DNA from 2 places in the Mesorhizobium sp. AA22 genome. Region 1 is predicted to be linked to the other one. Evidence: riboswitches for the same ligand, from Rfam matches in the RefSeq annotation. Region 1 holds a riboswitch; the other holds the start of a gene.

Evidence for each region. Region 1 has a riboswitch for cobalamin ahead of A9K68_RS15350 (DUF1636 family protein). Riboswitches for the same ligand answer to the same signal wherever they lie in the genome.
Region 2: it holds a riboswitch for cobalamin, as region 1 does, so the genes downstream of both, metE (5-methyltetrahydropteroyltriglutamate--homocysteine S-methyltransferase) here and A9K68_RS15350 (DUF1636 family protein) in region 1, are expected to answer to the same signal.

What each region holds. Positions count from the first base shown of each region.
Region 1 covers NZ_CP048406.1:3,165,010-3,170,650, forward strand. The annotation lists gene cobN (cobaltochelatase subunit CobN) at 1-2,150, opposite strand, end outside; gene cobW (cobalamin biosynthesis protein CobW) at 2,169-3,206, opposite strand; gene A9K68_RS15350 (DUF1636 family protein) at 3,203-3,637, opposite strand; cobalamin riboswitch at 3,675-3,879, opposite strand; gene A9K68_RS15355 (winged helix-turn-helix domain-containing protein) at 3,909-5,108, opposite strand; gene A9K68_RS15360 (NADH-quinone oxidoreductase subunit A) at 5,444-5,641, shown strand, end outside.
Region 2 covers NZ_CP048406.1:5,877,186-5,882,826, forward strand. The annotation lists gene A9K68_RS27985 (adenosine kinase) at 1-800, shown strand, start outside; cobalamin riboswitch at 1,188-1,389, shown strand; gene metE (5-methyltetrahydropteroyltriglutamate--homocysteine S-methyltransferase) at 1,502-3,847, shown strand; partial or broken gene A9K68_RS31985 (IS5/IS1182 family transposase) at 3,986-4,136, opposite strand; one part of gene A9K68_RS27995 (IS630 family transposase) at 4,602-4,937, shown strand; one part of gene A9K68_RS27995 (IS630 family transposase) at 4,940-5,545, shown strand.

The DNA.
Region 1 (5,641 bases):
GCGACGCCGGCTTCGGAGGCGAGGCCGGTCTTTTGTGCGGTTTCGACGATCAGTTTCGCCAGGCGATCGCGGCGGCGGCGGTCGAGCCCGTCGGCCTGGGCGTATTCGTCGACCAATCGTTCAAGCTGGTGCTGGTTCTCATCGAGCCCGGCGCCGGTCAGCGGCGGCGGTAAATGGCCGAGGGTGACGGCGGCAATGCGCCGCTTGGCCTGTGCTGCCTCTCCCGGGTTGGAGACGATGAACGGATAGATGACGGGCAGGGGGCCAGTGACGATCTCAGGAAAACAGTTTTCGCTAAGCGCAACGGTCTTGCCGGGCAGCCATTCCAGCGTGCCGTGGGCGCCGACATGGACGAGAGCATGGACGCCGACCGATTTGCGCAGCCACAGACCAAAGGCGATCAGCGCATGCCGGGGCGGCAATGTCGGGTCGTGATAGTCGGCGCGTCGGTCGGCCGATCGCCCGCGATCGGGGGCGAGCGCCACGGTGATGTTGCCGAAAGTCGCGGCGCGGAAGGGGAAATTTGCGGTGGTGGGCGCTTGAACACCCCCCTCTGTCCTGCCGGACATGTCCGGCAGGACAGAGGGGGGTGCGTCGCACAAACCTGTCTCATCTGCTGCATTCCCCCACGCGGCCGTCACGGCAGCTATTGCCTCAGCCGGCAATTCCGCCGAAAGGTCGAGATAGTCCCCTAGTCCCAATCCACCTTCGCTGCGCTCCAGTTTATCCAGCAACTCACGCGGCGTTTGCGGAATCCCTTCAACGGCGTAGCCCTGTTCGCTCAGGTCGTGCAACATTGCCAGCACGCTGGACGGCACGTCGAGGCCGACGGCGTAGCCGGTGCGGCCGGGTGCGCTCGGATAGTCGGGGATCAGGATGGCGAGCTTGCGTTCCGCGCGCGGCGTGCGCTGCAGGCGGATGAAGGCTTGGACACGGTTCGCCACCTGCGCGACGCGGTCCGGCTCCGGCCGGTTGGCGAAGGCGCGGAGGGCCAGTGCCGGGTCGGTTTCGCTCTCGCCTTTGAAGGAAATGGCGCCGGCCAGAATGCGGCCGTCGAGCTCCGGCAATACGACATGCATGGCGAGGTCGGCGGGCGCCAGCCCGCGCTGATTGTTTTGCCAGATGTCACGACGAGTCGTCGCGACGATGACCTGGAAGACCGGTACGCCGGCGCGGTCGAACAGGGTTTCGACGCCGGGCTCGGCGCCGGAGGCGAAAGCCGTCGCGGTGATGATCGCGGCAGGGTTCAGCGCCGCGAGCGCGGTTTCGACGAAGGCGAGCGATGCTGGGTCCTTGAGGCTGGAGACGAAGATGGGGACGGGGGCCATTCCGCGCGCGCTCAGCGCCTCAAAAAGAGCGTCGATGGGCGCGACATCGGCGGCGAGCAGCATCGAGCGATAGAACAGGATGGGAATGACAGGCGCGGCGTATCCCTCCCCCTCGAGGGGAGGGTGGCCAGCAGGGCCGGGTGGGGTCGTTGCGGCAGTGCGCGACGTTTCTTTCTGTCGAAGCGCTTCAGGGTGTCGGCGCACTTCAGAGAGGACCCCACCCCCGGCCTGCGGCCGGACCTTCCCCTCGAGGGGGAGGGGGACGACACCGCGCCCCGGCTCATAATAGCCCGCCTTCGGCACGCTGACCGGCTCCGCGACCTCCATGTCCGATCCCGCCAGCCGGGCCAGCCGATGCACCAGCGCTGTCATGTTGGCCGGGCCGCCCTCGCGAAAATAATTGAGCAGACCGTCGAGCTCTTCGCGGGGCAGCGTCGAGCATTCGATCAGCCGCAAATCCTCGTCGTGGCTCTCGCCGGGCAGCAGCGCCAGTTTTATGCCGCGTGCGCGGGCGGTCGAGGCAAGCTGGTCGCAGCCATAGCGCCACCAGTCATAGCCGCCGAGAATGCGAACCAAAATAACCCTGGCGTGGCGGGCGACGCTGTCGATCCAGAGGTCGACGGACATGGGATGGCGCAGATCACGCAAAGCCGCCAGCCGCATCGACGGCAGGCGATCCGCACCTGCCTTCCACGCCGCCGCCAGCCCGGCCAGATCGCTGTCGGTGAAGGACAGCGCCGCGACATCCGCAGGCGTCTGCCTGAGATCAACGGGCTCGGCGAGATCGTCGAGCGAGGCGGATGTTGTGGTGAGGATGTGCATCGCGGCTCGTGCCTGGGGTCAGCCGGCGAGGATACGCTCGATGGCCGGGCGGCTCAGCCCTTTCAGACCGATGACGACGAGACGCGAACGGCGGTCGTCCTCAGCGGTCCAGGCGCGGTCGTAATAGTGATTGACGCGCGGACCGACAGCCTGCAGCAACAGCCGCATCGGCTTGCCGCCGACGTCGACAAAACCCTTGACGCGCAGCACGTTCTCTTCCTCCGCCGCCGTGGCAACACGCAAAGCCAGCTCATCGGGATTGGCGACCGACGGAATGTCGATGACGAAGGAATCGAAGTCGTCATGCTCGTGGTCGAGTTCGTCGTCGTGGTGGGTCTTGCGGTTCTCGATGTCGTCCTCGACGGCAAGGCCGAGGCCGAGCAGCACAGACGGGTCGACCTTACCTTGCGAGATCGGCACGATCTTGACGGCGCGCGCGGTGTGCTCGCCGATGATGGCATTGGCGCGGGCCGAACCGGCGGCGTCCATCAAGTCGCTCTTCGACAATATGATCAGGTCGGCGCAAGCGAGTTGGTCCTCGAACACCTCCTCGACCGGGTCGTCGTGGTCGAGCGTCTCGTCCTGCGCGCGCTGCGCCTGCAGGGCGTCCATGTCGTTGGCGACGCGGCCTTCGGCCAGCGCTGGTCCGTCGACCACGGCGACGACGCCGTCCACGGTCACCCGGCTCTTCACCGACGGCCACTGGAAGGCCTTGACCAGCGGCTTGGGCAGAGCCAGCCCAGAGGTTTCGATCAGGATATGGTCGACCTTCGGCGTCAGCGACAGGATCTGGTCGAGTGCCGGGACAAAGTCGTCGGCGACGGTGCAGCAGATGCAACCATTGGCCAGCTCGACGATATTCTCCTCGGGGCAGGTGTCGATGCCGCATCCTTTGAGGATCTCGCCGTCGATGCCGATGTCGCCGAACTCGTTGACGATGATGGCCAGCCGCTTGCCCCCGGCGTTTTCGAGCAGATGGCGGATCAGCGTTGTCTTGCCGGCGCCGAGGAAGCCGGTGACGACGGTGCAGGGCACGCGGGAGACGGAAGCGGTCATGTCAGATCCTTCAAAAGGTCGAGGGGAGGGATGCGGGCGACGAGGCCGCGCTTCAGGCAATCGGGGCGGCCGCGCCATGGAATGAGGCCGTCCGTCGAGGTGGCGAAGAGCTTTGCGCCAGCGACGAGATCGGCGCCGCTGGTCACGACCAGGTCGCCGAAGACATAGCTCCAGCAGCCGTCGCGCAGGATCGCGGCGCTCAGCCGACGCTTGCAGTTGCCGAGGCATTCGACGCTGCGGATACGGATATTTTCCCCTGATGCTGCGCGGCGCGTGTCTTCGGCCAACAATTCGCCGGCGCGGGGATGGCCATCGGAGCCGGTCTCGTCACGGCAAGAGTCACAGACGATCACCGTGACGCCGGTCAAAGCATCATTATCGCCGGACAAAACGTCCGCTGTCTCAGCCGAAAAACTGCTGTCGCGTTCCAAATCAGGCTCCTTGCCCGGAAAACCCGCCAGGCGATCGGATTCTTATGTCCTAGACGGCAGGTCTCCTGGCTCGCGGGTCATCGCCTTGGTGCCGCCTTCCCGGGACCGTCCCAGTGGTTTTCGGCCTTGGCTCGTCGCTTACAGTTGCGGGGACAGCCGCGGATTTGAAATCGGGATTTCGCACCGCATTCCCTCTTGGCTCCTCCCTTTGCCGAGAGGAGACCGTCTGGATTGGATTTAGGCCTGTGCAGGCAGTCGTGTCAACGCACGTCTACGATGCGGCAATGTTGGCGAGAGCCGAACCCAGGTCGCCGGCCGGAGTCACTTCGATGCGTTCCAGCCCGAGCCAACCCTGCATCAGCTTCAACTCCTCGAAGAGTTCGGCGGCGGTTTTCGGCGGGGCGCCGGGCTCGGCATAGGCGGCATGGACGCGCAGCACGCCGGCGGGGCGGTCAGCCTTGAGATCAATGCGAGCCACGATCCTTTCGCCGAGCAAAAACGGCAGCACATAATAGCCGTACTGGCGCTTTTCGACGGGGGTGTAGATCTCGATGCGATAGCGGAAGTCGAACAGTCTTTCCGTGCGCGACCGCTCGAAGACGACCGGATCGAACGGAGCGAGCAGCGCGCGTGCCTCGACCTTGCGAGGAAAACGGGCGTCCTTGTAAAGATAGGCAGGCTTGTCCCAGCCTTCGACGCGTACGGGCAAAAGATCGCCGGCGTCGACCAGTTCCTCAATACGGCCCTTGATGTCGGCTGGAGAGAGGCGGAAATAATCGCGCAGGTCGCCCGCCGTCGCGACCCCGTGGGCGCGGGCGGAAATGCGCAGCAATTCGCGGTGCGCATCCTCAGGGGAGGGCACTGGCAGGGCAAGTATCGCAGGCGGCAGCACTCGCTCCGGCAGATCGTAGCGCCGCTCGAAGCCACGACGCGACGCCGTGGTGATGCGGCCGGCCCAGAACAGCCATTCGAAAGCGTGCTTGGCATCGCTCCAGCCCCACCAGCCGCCCGAGCCTTTCTGGCCTTCCAGGGCGGAAGCGGCGATCGGGCCGCGTTGAACGACCTCGCGATAGATGTCTTCAATGTAGGCGGCGCGTTCGCGGCCCCACTTGGCCAGCCCGTTATACATTTCCTCGCCGCGCTCGGCCCGCTCCATGCGCCAGCGCATCAGTGGATAGGTCTCGACCGGCAGAAAGGAGGCCTCATGCGCCCAATATTCGAAGACTTTGCGCTTGCGCGTCACGGCGGCGTTGTCGAGCAGCGCAAGCGGGTAGGGGCCAAGCCGCGAATAGAGCGGCATATAGTGAGCACGCACCACCGCACTGACGGAATCGATCTGCAGCAGGCCGGTGCGGGCAAGGACGCGGGCCAGATGGCGGCGATCAGGCGTGCTGTTAGGGCGAGGGTCGGCAAACCCCTGTGCGGCAAGCGCGATGCGCCGGGCCATGGCGAGCGAGATTTTTTCCTTCATGCAGACGTTACTCTGTTGGCGTTCGACCTAAGGTTTGGACGATGATTCCGCGCCATGCTAGCAGGGTTTTGGCGGCATCTATGTCAGGAGAGAAAACTGGAGTAAAAGTTGAAAGAAATCAAACGGGAGCGATCGGACCAGTTTATCCGGATATGCCGTCCAGGCACCGTGTTTTGAACAAGGTTTGACTTGCTTCGCCGAAAGCGCTGCGCTAACCCTCGCCGCGTTGCAGCATAGAGCCTCCTAAAACGGTTCAGTGGTTAAACTGTCACGCTTCCGCAAGTGGGTCCGGTGCTGTAATCAGAGTGGATTGGCCGCCAACGGAAAGCTGCAGCATGAACGCATTGTTGAGTTCGTACCTGCCTATCGTCCTGTTCATCGGCGTGGCGCTGGTCGTCGGCCTGGCGCTGCTTGCCGCCCCCTTCCTGGTGGCCTTCCGCAACCCAGATCCGGAAAAGCTTTCCGCCTATGAGTGCGGCTTCAATTCGTTCGACGACGCCCGCATGAAGTTCGACATCCGCTTCTACCTAGTG
Region 2 (5,641 bases), 2.7 Mb from region 1:
CGGCGGGCGTCGCCAGCTTCGGCGGCCGCGCCGCCTTCTTCGGCAAGGTCTCGAATGACACGCTCGGCGAGATCTACGCCCATGACATGCACGCCCAGGGCGTCGCCTTCGACACCAGGCCGCTCAATGGCGAACCGCCGACGGCGCGCTCGATGATCTTCGTCACGCCGGACGGCGAGCGCTCGATGAACACCTATCTCGGCGCTTGCGTCGAGCTCGGTCCGGAGGATGTCGAGGCGGACAAGGCGTCGGGCGCCGCCGTTACCTATTTCGAGGGCTATCTGTGGGACCCGCCGCGCGCCAAGGAAGCGTTCCGGCAGACGGCGAAGCTCGCCCACGCAGCCGGGCGCGAAGTGTCGATGACATTGTCGGATTCGTTCTGCGTCGACCGCTACCGCGAGGAGTTTCTGGAGCTGATGCGCTCGGGCACCGTCGACATCGTGTTTGCCAACAGCCACGAGATCAAGTCGCTGTACCAGACCGCCTCGTTCGACGAGGCACTGGCGCAGATCCGCACGGATTGCAGGATCGCCGCCGTGACCTGTTCTGAAAAGGGCTCGGTGATCGTGCGCGGCGGCGAGACCGTGGTGATCAAGGCGACCGCGATCAAGGAACTGGTTGACACGACAGGCGCCGGCGATCTCTATGCCGCCGGCTTCCTGCATGGCTACACGCAAGGCCGCGACCTGCAGACCTGCGGCGACCTTGGCTCACTGGCGGCCGGATTGGTGATCCAGCAGATCGGCCCCAGACCCCGGCAGAATTTGCGCCGCGAGGCTGAACAGGCGGGTTCGCTGTAGGGCGGCATTTCCGCCACGTGTTGCCCACCTTCCTGTTGTGCAGGCTGTCCAGACGAGCGCGTGTAAATCGAACGCGTACCAGTCCGAGAAGGATGGCGGTTTTTCTCCAAATTTCTGGTTGTTGAGGCTCAGGAACGTTGTCGCACTTCGGGCCAGTACTGCCCGATCATGAATGGCCAACACGCGCCATTTTTGACGAAGTCGTTTTGGGACGGGATCGTACAAATGGCAGATAGCCCGAGCGGCCAGGCACAGCCTGCGCACACCGGAGAGTGGCGCAGAAGGCTCAGCTCTACGGCGACCTCCGAATTGGGAGCCGCAGGTGAACAGTTCACATAAACACATAAACATTTCTTTATACCTCATTGACAACAAAGCGGGCTGCTGCGATTGTCCGCGTGTCGTGGTTCTCCGCTAGGCGTTGCCGTAGCAGAGCTAAGAGGGAAGCCGGTGCAATGCCGGCGCTGCCCCCGCAACTGTAAGCGGCGAGCCAGACCCATCAATGTCACTGGGGCGAACTGCCCCGGGAAGACGGGGCAGAGGCTGTGACCCGCGAGCCAGGAGACCTGCCACGGTAAACAACGTCACGGGCGGGGTGTCTGGTGGCCGCGGCAGCTCGGCGTTTATGCCGGCCTGCTAGCGCCTTCCTTGTCCCCGCCGCAACCATCGGGGGTGGGATGAATGTCTCCCAGCAAGTTCCCATAGCAACGCTTGGCATGCCGCGTGTCGGTCGCCGGCGAGAACTGAAATTCGCGCTCGAAAGCTACTGGTCCGGAAAATCTTCTGCTGCCAACCTTCTGTCGACGGCGAAGGCACTCCGTGCCGCCAGCTGGAGCGAGCAGCACGACCGCGGCGTGTCGAAAATCCCGTCGAACGACTTCTCACTGTATGACCATGTGCTCGACACCGCAGCAATGGTCGGCGCCGTGCCAGCTCGTTACGGCTGGACGGGCGGCGAGGTCCCGCTCGACATCTACTTCGCGATGGCGCGCGGGACGCAAGGCGATACTGCGGGTTGTGGACACGCCAGTCACGGGCATGCAGTTCAGGGGCAGCGCGTAACCGCGATGGAAATGACCAAATGGTTCGACACTAACTACCACTACATCGTGCCGGAGCTGAGCCAGGATCAGACATTCGCGCTCTCGTCGACGAACCCAGTCGATCACTTTCTGGAGGCAAAAGAGCTTGGCATCCATACACGCCCGGTCATCCTTGGACCGGTCACCTTCCTCAAGCTGGCGAAGTCTCCCGGCCAGGGTTTCGATCCGATAGCGCTCCTACCGCGGCTGCTGCCCGTCTACGAGCAACTCCTGCGGACGCTGGAGCTCTCGGGGGCGGACTGGGTGCAGATTGATGAGCCGGCGCTTGTGCTCGATCTTAACCCGATCGAACGAGCTGCCTTCGAATTCACCTATGGCCAGCTGTCGAAAGCCGCGCCCAAGTTGAAAATTATGCTGGCTACCTATTTCGGGCCGCTCGGGGACAATCTCGAGACCACGCTTTCGCTGCGCCTGGCGGGCCTACATCTCGATCTCGTGCGCGCTCCCGAGCAGTTGGAGACGGTTGGTCGGCTCGCACCGAAGGATCTGGTGCTCTCACTTGGCTTGATCGACGGCCGCAACGTCTGGCGCGCGAACCTGGCTGCCATTCTCGACCGCATCAAGCCGGTCGTTGCCGGCTGGCCGCTGGATCGCGTCGAGATTGCGCCTTCCTGCTCGATGCTTCATGTGCCGATGGACCTGCGGATGGAGACCGCGCTGGATGTGGACGTCAGTTCGTGGCTGGCATTCGCCGCCCAGAAGACTGAAGAGCTGCTCGTGCTGGCCCAAGCCTTATCCGAAGGCAGGGAGGCCGTAGCAGGCTCACTGAAAGCTTCTGCCGAGGCGGCCGCCGCGCGCGCAATGTCTACAAAGGTCCATGATCCGCTCGTCCACGGTCGAATTAGCAGCATTGACGGCGTCATGAAGCAACGAAAGAGCGCATTTGCCAAGCGCTCGAGAGTCCAGGCCGACACGCTCCGCCTGCCGCCGTTCCCGACGACGACCATCGGGTCCTTCCCGCAGACGCCCGAGGTGCGCAGGGCGCGCTCCGCTCACGCGAAGGGCCGGCTGAGCTATGTCGACTACCAGGCCTTCCTGAAGAAGGAGACTGAGGCGGCTGTGCGTTGGCAGGAGGAGATCGGGCTGGACGTGCTGGTACACGGCGAGTTCGAACGACACGACATGGTGCAGCATTTCGGCGAGCAGCTGTCCGGCCTCGCCTTCACCCAGCATGGCTGGGTGCAAAGTTACGGCTCCCGGCTCGTGCGCCCTCCCATCATCTTCGGCGACGTATCGCGGCCCAATCCGATGACGGTCCTCTGGTGGCAATTTGCCCAGTCGCTGACGAAAAAGCCGGTAAAGGGCATGCTCACAGGCCCAGTGACCATTCTTAACTGGTCTTTTGTGCGCGACGACGTACCCCGCGCCGAGGTCTGCCGCCAAATCGCGCTCGCCATCCGCGATGAAGTGGCCGACCTGGAAAGAGCTGGCGCAAGGGTGATCCAGATCGATGAGGCCGCGTTTCGCGAAGGCTTGCCCCTGCGGAAGTCCGACTGGAAACATTATCTCGGCTGGGCTGTCGAATGCTTCCGGCTCGCTTCAACGGGTGTAGCGGACGCGACCCAAATTCACACCCACATGTGCTATTCTGAGTTCAATGAGATCATCGACTCGATCGCTGAACTGGACGCGGACGTGATTTCGATTGAGACGTCGCGCTCCAAAATGGAACTGCTAGACGCCTTCACGAAGTCCAAATATCCGAATGACATCGGTCCTGGCGTCTACGACATTCACTCACCACGTATCCCGGAAGTCGGCGAAATTTTACATCTCGCCCAACTTGCCCGCGCGCGACTGTCGGACGGCCAACTGTGGGTGAATCCGGATTGTGGCCTCAAAACAAGGAAATGGGAGGAGGTCCGGCCTGCCCTCATGAACATGGTCGCTGCCGCATGCGCGCTGCGGGAGAAAGAGCGGGCGCAGGTCGCTGGGCCAGTGTGACCGGCAAACATGTGACCAGCGGATTCGCGGATCGAATTCAAGGCAGAAGGAACGGCATCGAAAAGCCGCGCACTGCTCGAAGACGCGTGCGAGGCCCCCCACCCTTGTCGTCCAGCCGAAGGTCCGCGCGACGACTCAGCGGCGGGCAGGATCTGGAAGCGCTTCTGGTCGTCCGAAGGACGGATGATTTCGCCACGAAATGAAGGAAGACGGCTTTGTCCATGAGCTGCAGCCTCTCACAGGCGCCAGCGGCCAACAGACACTTCACCGAGGGCCAACGCTTGAGGATGCCGCCTGAGCACCGGCACCATCGAGATAGCGGCCGATCCAGTCGAGTCCGTTACAGCCGGACTCGTCGCTTCGATGACGTAGCTTCGGTTGCACAATGGATGTCCCGGTCGCGGCCCGACGTACGAACCCGGACCTCAGCGCCGACCTAAGGAGACCGACGCACCTTGGGTTGGCCCCTACTGTCGGGTTTGTCGAGTTAGCGACACGGCGATGTTGGGCCCGGCGTGTTGCCGCGCTTTCAGTGAAGCCATTGATAACGTGCAGAACAGTTTTTCTGAGGCGCTTCCTACCCAGTTGGCACGACTCTTGATGTTCTAGTGGTATGGCGGCATACGCGTCCGACCGGTATCACTGATTCATGCTCTTATTCAGCACTAGAGCACGTCCGGCGATCGATGAATCGATTGTGATGTGACGCGAATCGGTTTGGCTGATTCAACGTCCACTTTTATGGAGGTGGACGATGGCGAGAGCACTTGGTGAGGATCTGCGGTCACGTGTCGTGAAGGCTGCGGGTGAAGGAGCATCGGCCCGGCAAGCAGCGGCTCGGTTCGGTGTCGGGATATCGAGTGCGATCCGCTGGATCGGCAGAGCCCGGATGGGCGAGACGACACCACGACCGCAGGGACGACGGCGCGGCTCGCGTCTCGACGCCCATGCCGACTTCATCATCGGGATGATCGAGGAGCGCAAGGACATCACGCTGAACGAGATGGTGGAGCGGCTCTTGGCCGAGCGGTCCATGCGCATCGGCCGCAGCACGTTGAGCGACTGGCTGCGGGGGCACGGCTGGACGTTCAAAAAAAGTCCGCACACGCACTGGAGCAAGATCGCCCCGACATCCTGAAGCGCCGGCGTGCCTGGTTCGACGGCCAGCTCGACCTCGATCCGGCAAGGCTCGTCTTCATCGATGAGACCGGGCTGTCGACCAAGATGGCTCGCCTGCGCGGAAGAGCGCTGCGCGGCGAACGCTGCCGGGCCGGCGTGCCGCACGGTCACTGGAAGACCACGACCTTCACCGGCGCGCTCAGGCTGACCGGAATGACCGCGCCCTTCGTCTACGACGGCGCCATGAACGGGGTCGTGTTCCTCGCCTATGTCGAGCAGGTGCTGGCGCCAACGCTGACGCCAGGCGACGTCGTCGTCATGGACAATTTGCCGGCGCACAAGTCCGGGGGCGTGCGCGAGGCGATCGAAGCCGCCGGTGCAAAGCTGATGTTCCTCCCGCCCTACAGCCCCGACTTCAACCCCATCGAAAACGCCTTCGCAAAGCTCAAGGCGCTCCTGCGGGCGAGGGCCGAGCGAACAATCGCAGCCCTATGGGACACCGTCGGCGCGCTCGTCGACCTTTTTACGCCAACAGAATGCGAAAACTACTTCAAGGCCGCAGGCTATGAACCGGATTAAACCGGACGTGCTCTAGAATGGGCCAACAATGACGACCGATATCTCAGCCTATGGTGTGACCGAATTGGCTCCCGAAGAAGCATCTGCAATTTCGGG